Regions from separate parts of the Streptomyces drozdowiczii genome, predicted to be linked through region 1. Evidence: riboswitches for the same ligand, from Rfam matches in the RefSeq annotation. Region 1 holds a riboswitch; each other region holds the start of a gene.

Region 1 (4,762 bases):
CGCCTCCGGGTGACGCTCGGCGAGACGGTCCACGACCTCGCGCCCGGGGACGGCGCGCACTTCGACTCGCTCACCCCGCACCGGATCGCCGCCCCCGAACCCGAGGGCGCCGAGCTGCTCTTCGTCCACACCCTGCTGCAGAGCCCCGCCGCCGACCTGTGCCTCGGTGGCCAGGTCCACCGTCGCTGAGAGGCCCGTCATGTCCGATTCAGAGCACTACGACCCGCTCACCCCGGCTCCGCGTCCCGGTGCCGACACCCAGGAGAGGAAGATGCCGCGCGGACTCGTCATCCGGCTCTTCGCCTATCTCGTGGCCGGGCACGTCATCGCGGCGTTCCTCTACCTGCTCTTCGCGGTCGGCATGCACAACCAGTAGGGGAGGCCGGCTCAGCTCTCGTCGAGGAGCCTTTCGCGCAGCTCCTCACGGGTGGCGGGCGTGAGCTTCAGCCCGTCGGTGAGGTAGCGGTCGGTGCCGCCCCAGGTCTCGTCGATGGCGGCGAAGGCCGCGGCGAGGTAGTCGGGCTGGGCGCCGAAGAGCGGGTTGAGCAGCTCCAGCACCTCCGGCGACATCCCGGCGGCCGAGGTGTCGCTGCGCCGGATGCGGTAGCGGCGGTGCGCGTCGTTCGACTTGAGGTAGTCGGCCTCGATGGTCTCCCGCCCGACGCCCACCGCCAGCAGCGTCACCGCGATGGAGAGCCCGGCCCGGTCCTTGCCGGCCGCGCAGTGCATCAGGGCGGGGACGCTGTCCTCGGCCAGGGCGTGCAGCACCCGGCTGTGCTCGGCGGTGCGCTCCAGGATGATCGAGCGGTACGAGGCGACCATGCGGCTGGTGCCCTTGCCGTCGGCCAGGATCGAGCGCAGCTCCGCCAGATTGCCGTCGCGCACCATCCGCCAGAACTCCGCGCCGTCCGCCGGGTCGCTGAGCGGGATGCTCACGTTCCGTACGCCGGGCAGCTCGATGTCCAGGCCGTCCAGCTTGTGGTCCGCCGCATTGCGGAAGTCGAAGACCGTGTGCAGGCCGAGCCCGCCGAGGAAGGCCGCGTCCTCCGCCGTGGCGTGCGCCAGGTGACCGCTGCGGTAGAGCCGGCCGTGCCGGACCCGACGGCCGTCGGTGGTGGGCAGGCCGCCCACGTCGCGGAAGTTGCGGACGCCGGTGAGGACGGGCTCCGTCGGCGGGGTCTGCGGCAGCTGCTGCGTCACGGTCACTCCTGGAGGCTCTGCCCCGGCGCGTATCGCCGACGGGCCCACGACCGCGACGATACGACATCGGTTCCTGGGGCAATCATCTCGGCCGCCCGCTCGGTGCCGACCCGGGCGAGGGATATGGCATGTCCGTATTGATGGGATATTGCCAACTTGCCCCGATTGTGCGGGAGATGATCACCCGCTCGTGAGCGGGATCATATCCGTGACGGTGTGTGCTGACGGCCCGGCTGGGTAGTCCCCGCGCCGCGCGGAAAGCCAAGATCCGTAATCCACGGAGTGTGACCGGAATTCCGCACCGCAATTCCGGTGCGGAATGCGGTGCCGAACGTGTGGCTTGTTTCCGTCGCCCCGGCTCGCTTACGTTCCATGTCCATCCGGATGGAACGCCCAATCCTGCCGCCGTCCGGAATTCGCACCCACTCACCGTGTGGCAGGAGCGGGGGAACCAGGTAAGCCGCCGACCGGGACGACCGGACGGCTAGGGGTGAAGTCGCGCCAGGCGCGGCCGGGCATCTCCAGCCCGAACCCGACAGCTCACCTCGCAGGCGCCGGAGAGGAAATTCTTCATGCCCATTTCGGGTAAGCACCGCCGTCCCAAGTCCAGCACCATCGCCCGCGGCGTCGTCGCCGCGAGCGCCGGCGGAGCCGTCATCGCGCTTCCGCTGCTCGGCGCCACCGGTGCCCACGCCGCGGAGCAGTCCGCCCCGGCCACGTCGCAGTCGGCCGCCGCGCACACCGCCCCGGCCAAGCCCGCGAAGAGCACCGGCACCACCACATACTCCGTCGTCTCCGGCGACTACCTGTCGAAGATCGCGGCCCAGCACCACCTCAAGGGCGGCTGGCACAAGCTGTACCAGGACAACCGCGAGGTCGTCGGCGAGAACCCGAGCCTGATCTTCCCGGGCATGAAGCTGACCCTCGGCGCCAAGGCGGCCCCCGCCGCCACCACCCCGTCCAAGGCCCCCGCCAAGACGGCCGAGAAGACCGAGGCGAAGGCCGCGCCCAAGGCCGAGACGAAGGTCGAGACCAAGACCGAGGCGCAGACCGAGGCGAAGACCGAGGCCCCGGCCTCCCAGGACAACGCCTCCGGCTACGTCCACCCGGTCCCCGGCAACCACACCACCGCCTACCGCGCCTCCGGCGCCAGCTGGTCCAGCGGCAGCCACACCGGCATCGACTTCCCCGTCTCCACCGGCACCAGCGTGAAGGCCATCACCTCCGGCACCGTCGTCACCGCCGGCTGGGGCGGCGCCTACGGCAACCAGGTCGTCATCAAGCACGCCGACGGCCACTACTCCCAGTACGGCCACATGTCCTCGCTCTCCGTCTCGGCGGGCCAGACCGTGACCGCGGGCCAGCAGGTCGGCCTCTCCGGCTCCACCGGCAACGCCACCGGCCCGCACCTCCACTTCGAGGTCCGCACCGGCCCGGAGTACGGCTCGGACATCGACCCGATCGCCTACCTGGCGTCGCACGGGATCTACGTCTGATCCGAGCGGTACCGGCCCGGTGATCCGGGTCACCGAACGACACAGAGGGACGGCGCACGGCGGTGCGTCGTCCCTCTGCTTATTCCCCCTTTACCGAAAACTGACCGGGTGGTTTATCTCACCACCCGTCAACCCCTTATTACGGTCGCGTAGGTCACATTCCGGGGTGCAGGATATGCGGTTGTGGCAGACGATTCGAACAACCTCCAGCAGGGCGCCGTCGACCGACAGGGCGCCATCGGGTCGTACGCGGCGATTGGCGACAGCTTCACCGAGGGAGTCGGCGACCCCGGCCCGGACGGAACGTTCGTCGGCTGGGCCGACCGGCTCGCGGTACTTCTCGCGGACCGGCTCCCGGAGCCCGGCATTCGGACGGATGCCGAGGGCTCACCCCTCTCCGTGCACGGGCACTTCCGGTACGCCAATCTCGCCGTACGAGGACGCCTCCTCGACCAGATAGTCGAGGAGCAGGTGCCCCGCGCCAAGGAACTCGCCCCCGATCTGGTGAGCTTCTGCGCCGGCGGCAACGACATCATCCGGCCGGGCACCGACCCGGACGACGTGGCTGAACGCTTCGAGCGGGCGGTCGCCGACCTCACGCGGTCGGTCGGCACCGTCATGGTCACCACCGGCTTCGACACCCGAGGCGTCCCCGTGCTGCGCCATCTGCGCGGCAAGATCGCCACCTACACCGCCCACGTCCGGGCCATCGCCGACCGCTACGGCTGCCCGGTCCTCGACCTGTGGTCGCTGCGCTCCGTGCAGGACCGGCGCGCCTGGGACGGCGACCGGCTGCACCTGTCGCCCGAGGGACACACCCGGGTCGCGCTGCGCGCCGCCCAGGTCCTCGGCCTGGACGTGCCGGCCGACCCGGACCAGGCGTGGCCGCCGCAGCCGCCGCGCGGCACGCTGGAGATCCGCCGCGACGACATCCACTGGGCGCGCGAATACCTCGTCCCGTGGATCGGACGACGCCTGCGCGGCGAGTCCTCCGGCGACCACGTCGAGCCGAAGCGGCCGGACCTGCTGCCGCTCTGACGGACCCGCTGCCGCTGTCCTCAGTCGCCCCGAGACCGCGTCGGGGCGACCGTGGACAGCGGCAGCGCCGCCGGAACGCGCTCCAGCACCCCGCCCGCGAACACGTCGTACAGCGGCAGCGTCTCCAGGTGCACATAGCCGATGTGGCAGTCGCAGACGGCGAGCGGGCAGGCCCTCGGGCCCAGCGCACGCCGGTAGCTCCCGTCGTACAGATTGCCCAGCTCCGCCCGGACGAAGTGGCAGCGGCGCACCGTGCCCTCCCCGTCCACCGAGATCACCGACTCACCGGTCCGGCAGGGCAGCCCCGCCGAGCGGTGCGGATGGCGGCTGTACGGGAACAGCGGATCGATCTCCGTCCACCGCTCCGCCTCCTCGTCCGTGTAGGTGTGCCCCTCGGCGGCGTTGACCCAGAGGTAGACCTCCTCCGGGAGCGCCGCCCGCAGCCGCCGCGCCTCGCCGAGATGGGCGTCGAACCCCACCACGCCCACGCTGTGCCGTACCCCGAGGTCCCTCAGCTCCGCGCACCGGCCGAGGAAACGCTCGTACGGCGTCTGCCCCGGGTGGTACGTGCACCAGAGCGCGATCCGCTCGCGGGCCGCCTCCGGCGCCTCGGCCAGCCACCGCGTACGCCCGCTCAGGTTCGTCTGGATCGCCACCCGGCGTACGTGCGGGAGGCCCGCCAGCTCCACGATCGACCTGCGGTACCAGGAGCGCACCAGGCCCTCGCCCCACGGCGTGAACAGCACCGAGATCCGGTCACCGCTCTGCGCCGCCACCCACGCCGTGAACCGTTCGAGCGCCGCCCGGTCCGCCAGCAGCTGCTCCCGGCTGTCGCGCCGCTTCGCGAACGGGCAGTACGGGCAGTCGTAGTCGCAGGAGGCGAGCGGGCCCCGGTAGAGAATCGTCAGGTCCACGGTCCCTCACTTCAGCTCGTACGCGGCCATCGCGGCCCGGACGGCGGGGGAGAAGAGTTCCGGGCCCAGCGCGTCCGAGTACGCCAGCCCCTCGGGCGACAGCCGCAGCAGACC
Region 2 (4,762 bases), 3.5 Mb from region 1:
AGCCCTTGTTCTCCGTGGCGTCCAGGTCGAACATCGCCTGGTCGATGAGGCGCTGCTCGGTGGCGTCGTAGCCGACGAGCTCCGGGCCGATCTGCTCGATCACGGCCAGGACGGCCTTCTCGACACCCTTGCCCTGGTAGCGGTTGGGGTCGCCGTCGCGAAGCTCAATGGCCTCGAACGCGCCGGTGGAGGCGCCGGACGGAACAGCAGCACGACCGGTGCTGCCGTCGTCGAGGCCGACCTCGACCTCGACCGTGGGGTTGCCCCGGGAGTCGAGGATTTCCCGGGCTACGACGACGTCGATGGACGGCACGAGGCATCTCCTTCTGGGATATGACGCTGGTTGTGCAGGGTCGCTTTGGCCTTGCGACAAGAGCCTAACCGGCCCGGCCGTCTGCGTCGGCCGACCGCCCGTCCCCTGGGACGAAAAAGGACCCGAGGGCGGGCATACCGGGGCGGAACGCCAAATATTTACTGGTCAGTAACTACAACAGTTGAACGGTCCACGAGGTGCGAACGCCCCTGATGCGGCGTGCCCCGGCCCGGCACACACGGGGGGAGAGTGCGTGCCGGGCCGGGGCGGCCTGAGCGATCAGCGAGGAGGGATCGCGGCTGCTTCGTTACTTCGTGAGGTGGAGCTGCTGACCCGGGTAGATCAGGTCGGCGTCCTGGACGATGTCCTTGTTCAGCTTGAACAGCCGCTCCCAGCCGCCCTTGACGTGGTGCGCGGAGGCGATCTTGCTCAGCGTGTCACCGGCGACGACCTTGTACTCGCCGTCACCCTTGGCGACCTTCTTGCCGGTGGGGGTGGTGACCGTCTTCTTCGGGGCGTCCGAGCGGTCGGAGCGGTTGGTGGCCGGGGCCTCGGTGCGCTCGGCCTTCTTCGGGGCGGCCTCCTGCTTGGGGGCGGCCTCCTGCTTCGCGGCACCGGAGCCGGTGTCGACGCCCGGGTCGACACCGTCGTTGGTCAGGTTGCCGGCACCGGCGCAGGACCAGGCGCCCGGGCCCTGCATGTCGAGGAGCTTCTCGGCGGTGGCGATCTGCTGGGCCTTGGTGGCCAGGTCGGCGCGGGGCGCGTACTGCGTACCGCCGGCGGCGGCCCAGCTGGACTGGGAGAACTGCAGGCCGCCGTAGTAGCCATTGCCGGTGTTGATCGACCAGTTGCCGCCGGACTCGCACTGGGCGACGGCGTCCCAGGTGGCGACGGAGGCGGCGGAGGCGTTGGTCGCGCCCATCAGCGGCACGGCGACGGCGGCACCGGCGACACCGGCGAGCGTCGCGACACGGACGGCCTTGGAGGGGCGGCGGTGCTTGTTGCCCTTGCGGTTGAGCAGCATCGAGTCTTCTCCTCACCGACGCCTGCGAGGTGAGCTGTCGGGTTCGGGCCAAGTGAGTTGCCCGGCCGCGCTCCTGGCGCGACTTCACCCCTAGCCGGCCCCGGTTCGTCTCCCGACGACCGGGCCCAGCGCCTACCTGGGTCCCCCGCTCCTGCCTACGGCGCTTTCGCGTCTGTTCCCTTCGACCGACGGCAGGATTCGGCGTGACGGTCGACGGGGCCCGCGGTGCGAGCGGTTCCGACCGTAATCACACCCACCGGCCATATTCAAAGAAGGACATACCGGATAATCATCCCGTAAGAGCATCCGATGAACCCTCATTTGTGCAGGTCGGAACGGATGCGGCGGGACCTCCCGGACAAGCAGCGTGAGTTCACGCAAAGAGACCCATGTCTCACTCGGTCAAAAGTGGGACATGGGCCTCTTAAACCACCCAAAGCACAGAGGGCTCTAACGGCTCATCCGGCGCTCTCGGCGACCTTCTCGGGGGCCGGGCCGGCCAGGCCCAGATCGAGGTTCTGACCGGGCAGGATGAGGTCCGGGTCGGAGCCCACCTCGGCCTTGTTCGCCTCGTACAGCTCGGGCCAGCCGCCGGGCAGCTCCTGCGCGTCGGCGATCGCCCAGAGGTTGTCGCCCGGCCGTACGGTGTACGTGCCGTCAGCCGGCCGCGTGGCGCTGTCGCGTGCGTCACCGTCACCCCGCGAGGCGTGCCGGCCCGCGTCCCGCCCCTCGGCCGTCCCGGCGGCCTCGTCGGCGGCCGGGGCGCCCCGGTGCTTGCCGCCCTTCGCCCGCGCGTCGTCCGCCGCGCTCGCCGAGGGGTCCGCGGAGGGGTCGGCGGACGGCGTCGTGGACGGGTCGGCGGAGGCGGACGGGTCGGCGGACGGGGTGCCCGAGGGGTCGGCGGACGGGGAGGCGTCGGCGCTCTTGCCCGCGTGCTTGCCGGAGCCCTTGCCGGCCTTCTTCTCCGTGGCGGCCGAGCCGGACGCCGCGTCCGACGGGGTGGCCGAGGAGGCCGAGGACGCGTCGTCCACCGGGTCGGTGCCGAGACCGGCGTCGAGGCCCGAGTCGGCGCTCCGGGCGGGCTCGTCCGCGTCCTGGTCGCCCGGGTCCACGTCCGCCTTGCCCGCGGCCTTGGTGAGCCCGGAGATCACCGCACAGCTGGGCCACGCCTTCGGGCCCTTGGCAGCCAGGACCCGTTCGGCCACCGCGATCTGCTGCGAGCGGCTGGCGAGGTCGGCGCGCTCCGCGTAAGCCTCGCCGCCGTACGCCTTCCACAGCTCCGGCGTGAACTGGAGACCGCCGTAGGAGCCGTTGCCGAGGTCGGCGCTCCAGGTCCCGCCGCTCTCGCAGTCGGCCACCCGGTCCCAGGTCGCGGTGTCCGCGGCGTGTGCGCTTGCCGCGCCGAGCAGCGGGATGGCGATGGCCGAGCCGGTGACGCCTGCGGCGACCACGATGGCGGGTGCCTGACGAGGGCGGCGGTGTCTGCCGTTCGCGGAGCCCATGGGAGATGCCTTCCGTGTGACTGACAAGCGACTGGTGAGTCGAACGGTGAACCTAGCGAAACTCGAACGTGAGTCACAAGTCGATGCAGTAGAGATCACGCGAAAGTCACAGAGTTGACAGAGCGTCACTTTCCCGGGTGCGCGCCCCCGGCGTGAATTCCACCGGCAGAGTGCGCAGTCCGCGCATGATGAGCCCGCCGCGCCACCGCAAATCCCCCGATTCTCCCGCAAGTCGCAGGTCCGGAAGGCGCGTCAGCAGAGTGGCGAGCGCGGCCTGTCCCTCCAGCCGCGCGAGCGGCGCTCCCAGACAGTAATGAATGCCGTGGCCGTAGCCGAGGTGCTGATTGTCGCTCCGCGACAGGTCCAGGGTGTCCGGTCCCGCGAACCGCTCGGGGTCCCGGTCGGCCGCCGCGAGCACCACGAGCACCGGATCGCCCTCCGCCACGCGCTGCCCTCCGATGGTCAGCGGCTCGGTGGCGAACCGCCAGGTGGCGAGCTCCACCGGGCCGTCGTAGCGCAGCAGTTCCTCGACCCCGGTGGCCAGCAGTTCGCTGTCGCCGGCCGCCAGCGCGCGTTGCAGCCGCTCGCGCTCGGCGGGGTGGTTCAGCAGGGTGTGGACGCCATTGCCGATCAGGTTCACGGTCGTTTCAAAACCGGCGAAGAGCAAGATGAAGGCCATCGCGGCGGCCTCGTTCTCCGTCAGGTGCTCGCCGTGGTCGCTCGCCCTGATCAGCCCGGAGATCAGGTCGTCGCCCAGGTCCTCGCGCTTGCGGTGGATCAGTTCGAGCAGATAGGCCCGCATCTTCTTCACGGACCGGGCGACCCCGCCGCGCGGCCCGCCGCCGTGCCGGATCATCATGCCCGCCCAGTCCCGGAAGTCGTCCTGGTCCTCGCGGGGCACGCCGAGCAGGTCGCAGATCGCGTAGATGGGGAGCGGGAAGGCGAACTCGTGGATCAGGTCGGCCTCCCCCTTCTCCACGAACCCGTCGATGAGCCGGTCCGTCAGCTCCTGCACCCGGGGCGCGAACTGCGCGATGCGCCGGGGCGTGAACGCCTTGGAGACCAGGCGGCGCAGCCGGGTGTGGTCGGGCGGGTCGATGTTGAGCAGGTGCGTCATCAGCTCGGCCTTGCGCTCCCCGGGGATGCCGGTCTTCCCCTTGGCATGCGCGGGCTCGGCGTGGTGCGCCGGGTTCTTGGACAGCCGCGAGTCGGCGAGCGCCTGCCGGGCGTCCGCGTACCGGGTGACGAGCCACGCCTCGACCCCGCTGGGCAGCGTGGTGCGGTGCACGGGACTGTGCTCGCGCAGCCAGGCGTACGCGGGGTACGGGTCGGTGGCGAACTCCCAGGTGAAGAGCTCGGGCGCGGGCGGCACGGCGGCGGACGAGGTGTGGGCGGGGCAGCCGGCGGGTACGGCCGCGGCTTGGGCGGGGCTGTCGTTCACTCCCCGACGTTATCCGGTGCCCTCCGCCGTCCGGATCGCGTCCCGGTACGCGCGGCCCGCGGCGCGCAGGGCGGCCTCCGGGTCGATGCCCTCCTCCTGAGCCTGTACGGCGAGGGCGAGGAGGCGGTAGCCGATGTCGTCACCCTCGGGGAGCGGCACGTCGAGTCCGGCGGTACGGACCCGGCTCGCGAGCTTCGCGGCAAGCGCCAGGCCGGGCTGGCCGATCGGTACCCCGTCGGTGACGGATTCACGCTGCTTCTCGATCGCCTTGGTGCGCATCCAATGGGCGCGACTGTCCTCCGGGACCTCGGCGGTCTCGTCGCCGAAGACGTGCGGGTGGCGGTGGATCAGCTTCTCGATGAGCGTGCCGGCCACGTCGTCCACGGAGAACGGCTCCTCTTCGTCCTCCTCCGCGATGCGCGCGTGGAAGACCACCTGGAGCAGTACGTCCCCCAGCTCCTCGCGCAGCTCCTCGCGGTCGC
Region 3 (4,762 bases), 5.5 Mb from region 1:
CCGTCCTCCGGTCCTGCGGGCGGGCCGTCGCTCGGGCCGAACGGCAGCTGCCCGGCCGCGCCGTGCCAGGTCACACAGCAAGGATGCTCCCGGGCGGGCCGCGCGGCACGTCGGAGGCCGCCCCGGACGCGCGGGAGCGGTGGACACCACCGGCTGTGGCGTCCACCGCTCCCGTACGGTCCGTGCGAGCGCCTACCGGCCCTGGTCGGGCGGGCGGCGGTCGCCGAGCTGGTCGTTCATCTTCTGCTGAGCCGAGTCGACCTGGCCGCCGTACTTGCCGCCGGTCTTCTTGTCGACGTAGTCGCCGCCCTTCTCGACTCCCTGGCGGGCCTGGTCCGGATGCCCCTTGATCATGTCCTTGATCTTGTCGAGCATGCCCATGACTGACCTCCTAGAGACGCTGACCGTTCCAGCATCCACGTCCTGCCGTGCCCTCGCATTCCGGGACGGGCGCCGGCGCCGCCGCGGGCGGCAGGGCACGCGAAAGGGGTGGAAAGAAGCGCTTCCGCTTCTTTCCACCCCTGCTCACGGCCCTGCCCCGAGCGCGGGGCCGGTGTGGATCAGTACGCGCCGAAGACGTTGTCCATCGAGCCGTACGTGGCGGCGGCGTAGTTGCACGCGGCCGTGATGTTGGCGACCGGGTCGTAGATGTCCGTCGACGTACCGGGCACGTGGTAGGCGTCGAAGGTGGGCTGGATCACCTGGAGCAGACCCTTGGAGGGGGTGCCGTTGACGGCGTTGATGTCCCAGTTGTTGATCGCCATCGGGTTGCCCGAGGACTCGCGCATGATGTTGCGGTAGATGCCGTCGTAGCTGCCGGGGATGCCCTGCTGCCCCATGATCGCCAGGGATTCCTTGATCCAGCCGTCGAGGTCGTCGGTGTACGTGACGGACGCCTGGGTCTCGGCGGGCTTCTCGGCGGCGACCGGGACAACCGTGCGCTCGGAGCGGTCGGCGCGGTCGGCGCTCTCGGTCCGGGGGCGGTGTCGCCGTTCTTCTCGGCGGTCTCCGCCTTGAACGCGCTCTTCTTCGCGGCCTTCGGGGCGGCGGCCTCGGACTTGGCGCCGATGGTGAGCTTCAGGCCCGGGTGAATGAGGTCGGGGTTGCTGCCGACCGCACCGCGGTTGTCCTTGTACAGCCGCTCCCAGCCGCCGCTGAGGGAATGCCCCTGGGCGATCTTGTAAAGCGAATCGCCGGACACCACGGAATAGGTGGTGGGCGTGGCCTTGCGCACGGCAATTTCCTTGCCGGCGACGGAAGTCGGGGCCGCGGCCTTTTCGGCGACGACGGTCTTGGCGGGGGCGGCGGAAGCCGATCCGGCCGAGATCAGGGGGAGCGCGAGAACGGCTCCGCCCGCGCTGACGGCGATGAAACCGCGGGTCAGGGACGCGGACTTGGCACGACGGTGCTTACCCGTGATGGGCATGGCGTATTTCCTCTCCGTCGCCTGCGAGGTGAGCTGTCGGGTTCGGACTGGAGATGTCCGGTCGCGCATGGCGACTTCACCCCTAGCCGCTCCGGATTCCGGACCGGCGGCAAACCTGGGTCCCCCGCTCCTGCCGTACGTGAGTGGTCGGGTTCCCGGACGGCGGCAGGATTCGGCGTTCCATCCGGATTGATGACGGGACCGTAAGCGAGAAACGACGGCCGGAACAAGCCCGGAATTGCTGATCACAATTGTTTTGCAAGATCAATCAAAGGAAATGCTCATGATCGCCCGCGCCGGGGGAAGTCAAATTTCTTGGCACGACTGGGAACCGGGAGATCGGATTGCGCGTCAGAAACGGCTGACGTGACGCTGCCCACTGAGGACACAATGGCAGCATTCGTCCGTTTTGAGATCATCTGACATCATCAAAACCACCCCGAACGCCCGCAATTGACCTTTTGCCTAAATAGGCTCAAAAGGGACATGAGGCAACCCGGGAAACGGCCGGGATCGCGGATTCGGACCCCCTCGTCGGCGTGATCACTCTATGGTTAGGCTTACCTAAGTGTTGCCGCCCCTCGTTCACCGTCACAGGGAGACCCCAAGACCATGGCGCCGCGTTCCGCCCCTTCTTCCCGTCATTCCGTCGCCCCCGCCGACCAGGAACTCGCCGGGCGGCTGGCCCTCGTGACAGGAGCCGGACGCGGTATAGGAGAGGCGGTCGTGCGGGCGCTCGTCGCGCGCGGCTGCCGGGTCCTGGCGACCGACGCGGCCCCGGAGGGCGTCGACGCCCTCGCCCGGGAGTACGAGGGGAGCGTCGTGGCCCGGACGCTGGACGTCACGGACGCGGCGGCCGTCGAGGCCCTGGTCGCGGATGCGGAGGACACGCTCGGCGCCCTCGACATCGCGGTCAACGTGGCCGGGATCCTGCGCTGTTCACCCGTCACCGAGCTGACCGACGAGGACTGGCGGGCGACCTTCGCCGTCAACACCGACGGGGTCTTCCACGTCTCGCGGTCCGTGGCGGGCCGGATGGCGGACCGGGGCGCGGGCAGCATCGTCACCGTCGCGTCCAACGCCGCCGGCATCCCCCGTACGACCATGGCGGCGTACGCCGCCTCGAAGGCCGCCTCCGTCATGTTCACCAAGTGCCTCGGCCTGGAGCTGGCCCCCCGGGGCGTCCGCTGCAACACCGTCTCGCCCGGCTCCACGCTCACCGACATGCAGCGCGGGATGTGGCCGGCCGGTGAGGCGCACGACGACGGGCCCGCCGCGCGGCGCGTCATAGCCGGGGACCTGGCGAGCTACCGCACGGGCATACCGCTGGGCAGGATCGCCGAGCCGGCCGACATCGCCGAGGCGGTCGCCTTCCTCGTCTCCGACCGGGCCCGCCACATCACCCTGCACGACCTGTACGTCGACGGCGGCGCCACCCTGCGCGCCTGATCCGTCCGCCCGGCGCCCCCGAAAACGGCCCTCCCCCTGGAGACCTGGAACGATGACTGCTGCACCGTACGAAGACGCCCCGACCTGGCCCGCGGAGTTCGCCGCCCGTTACCGCGCGGCCGGGCACTGGCGCGGCGAGACCTTCACCGGCATGCTGCGCGAACGGGCCGAGGCCCACGGCGACCGCGTCGCGCTGATCGACCCCGCGCCCGAGCGCCGCGCCTGGACGTACCGGGAGCTGGACGAGCGCGCGGCCCGGCTGGCGGCCGGCTTCCGGGCGCGCGGGATAGCCAAGGGCGACCGGGTCGTCGTCCAACTGCCCAACATCGCCGAGTTCGCCGAGGTCGTCTTCGCCCTCTTCCGGATCGGCGCGCTCCCGGTGTACGCGCTGCCCGCCCACCGCGAGACGGAGATCGGCTACTTCTGCTCCTTCGCCGAGGCCGTCGCCTACGTCATCCCGGACCGGCACGCCGGATTCGACCACCGCGCGCTGGCCACCGCCGTACGGAAGCAGGCGCCCACCCTGAAGCACGTCTTCGTCGTCGGCGACCCGGGCGAGCACACCGCCCTGTCCGATGTGCCGTGCGACGCCGCCGGGGAGCCCGAGGACGGGCCCGAGCCGCACGACCTGGCCTTCCTCCAGCTGTCCGGCGGCACCACGGGGGTGCCCAAGCTCATCCCCCGTACGCACGACGACTACATCTACTCGCTGCGCGGCTCCAACGAGATCTGCGGCGTCGACGCGGACACCCGCTTCCTCGTGGTCCTGCCCGCCGCGCACAACTTCCCGATGAGCAGCCCCGGTTGGCTCGGCACGCTGTACGCGGGCGGCACCGTGGTCCTCTGCCCGCGCCCCGACCCGGCCACGGCGTTCCCGGTCATCGAGCAAGAGCGCGTCACCATGACGGGCATGGTGCCGCCGCTCGCCCTGGTGTGGACGGACGCGGCCGCTTCGGCGGAGCGGGACCTGTCGAGCCTCGAACTGATTCTGGTCGGCGGCGCCAAGTACAGCGAGACGGCCGCCCGGCGCCTCGAACCGGCGCTCGGCTGCCGGCTGATGCAGGTCTTCGGCATGGCCGAGGGCCTCGTCAACTACACGCGCCTGGACGACGACTACGAGACCGTCGTCTCCACCCAGGGCCGGCCGATCTCCGAGGACGACGAGATCCGCATCGTGGACGACGCCGGACAGGAGGTCCCCGAAGGGCAGTTCGGGCACCTGCTGACCCGGGGGCCGTACACGATCCGGGGCTACTGGCGCGCCCCCGAGCACAACAGGACCGCGTTCACCGAGGACGGGTTCTACCGCACGGGCGACATCGTGCGCCGCACCCCGAGCGGCCATCTCGTCGTGGAGGGGCGGGCCAAGGACCAGATCAACCGGGGCGGCGAGAAGGTCGCGCCGGAGGAGATCGAGAACATCATCCTGGCCCACCCGGCGGTGCACGACGTGTCGGTGGTCGGGGTGGCCGACCCGTATCTCGGTGAACGCACTCTGGCGTACGTAATTCTGCGCGAGGGCGCCGAATCGCCCGGGGCGCTCGCCGTGAAGCGGCATGTACGTGAACGCGGAATCGCCGCGTACAAGGTGCCCGACCTCGTCGAATTCGTGGACGTGTTCCCGCAGACGGGGATCGGCAAGGTCAGCAAGAAGGGCCTGCGCACCGATTCCGTCCCCACCTCCGCGTCAACTCCCCCCGCACAGAACTGAGTCCGCCCCGCGCGGCACCGAAAGGCTTCCCCCATGGCACTTCCCGCCATCGCCCCCTATCCCCTGCCCGGCGCCGACGAGCTCCCGGCGAACCGGGTCGCGTGGACCGTCGACCCCGCGCGCGCCGTGCTGCTCGTCCACGACCTCCAGAACCACTTCCTGCGCGCGTACCGCCC

What was found. A riboswitch is a leader RNA that binds a small molecule or an ion and turns the genes downstream of it on or off. The one in region 1 is predicted to bind cyclic di-AMP.
Positions count from the first base shown of each region.
Region 2: another riboswitch for cyclic di-AMP. It lies ahead of NEH16_RS19155 (transglycosylase family protein); the one in region 1 lies ahead of NEH16_RS03305 (M23 family metallopeptidase).
Region 3: another riboswitch for cyclic di-AMP. It lies ahead of NEH16_RS28235 (LysM peptidoglycan-binding domain-containing protein); the one in region 1 lies ahead of NEH16_RS03305 (M23 family metallopeptidase).

Region 1 covers NZ_CP098740.1:726,122-730,883, reverse strand. Annotated here, with positions in the region: gene NEH16_RS03320 (helix-turn-helix domain-containing protein) at 1-189, shown strand, start outside; gene NEH16_RS03315 (DUF6126 family protein) at 200-376, shown strand; gene NEH16_RS03310 (tyrosine-protein phosphatase) at 388-1,200, opposite strand; cyclic di-AMP (ydaO/yuaA leader) riboswitch at 1,610-1,769, shown strand; gene NEH16_RS03305 (M23 family metallopeptidase) at 1,773-2,696, shown strand; gene NEH16_RS03300 (SGNH/GDSL hydrolase family protein) at 2,880-3,734, shown strand; gene NEH16_RS03295 (STM4011 family radical SAM protein) at 3,755-4,648, opposite strand; gene NEH16_RS03290 (STM4012 family radical SAM protein) at 4,655-4,762, opposite strand, start outside.
Region 2 covers NZ_CP098740.1:4,191,727-4,196,488, reverse strand. Annotated here, with positions in the region: gene eno (phosphopyruvate hydratase) at 1-313, opposite strand, end outside; gene NEH16_RS19155 (transglycosylase family protein) at 621-1,337, opposite strand; cyclic di-AMP (ydaO/yuaA leader) riboswitch at 1,342-1,510, opposite strand; gene NEH16_RS19150 (transglycosylase family protein) at 1,796-2,839, opposite strand; gene NEH16_RS19145 (cytochrome P450 family protein) at 2,946-4,280, opposite strand; gene NEH16_RS19140 (nucleoside triphosphate pyrophosphohydrolase) at 4,290-4,762, opposite strand, start outside.
Region 3 covers NZ_CP098740.1:6,203,001-6,207,762, reverse strand. Annotated here, with positions in the region: gene NEH16_RS28240 (antitoxin) at 193-381, opposite strand; partial or broken gene NEH16_RS28235 (LysM peptidoglycan-binding domain-containing protein) at 561-1,426, opposite strand; cyclic di-AMP (ydaO/yuaA leader) riboswitch at 1,430-1,614, opposite strand; gene NEH16_RS28230 (2,3-dihydro-2,3-dihydroxybenzoate dehydrogenase) at 2,039-2,875, shown strand; gene NEH16_RS28225 ((2,3-dihydroxybenzoyl)adenylate synthase) at 2,928-4,586, shown strand; gene NEH16_RS28220 (isochorismatase family protein) at 4,620-4,762, shown strand, end outside.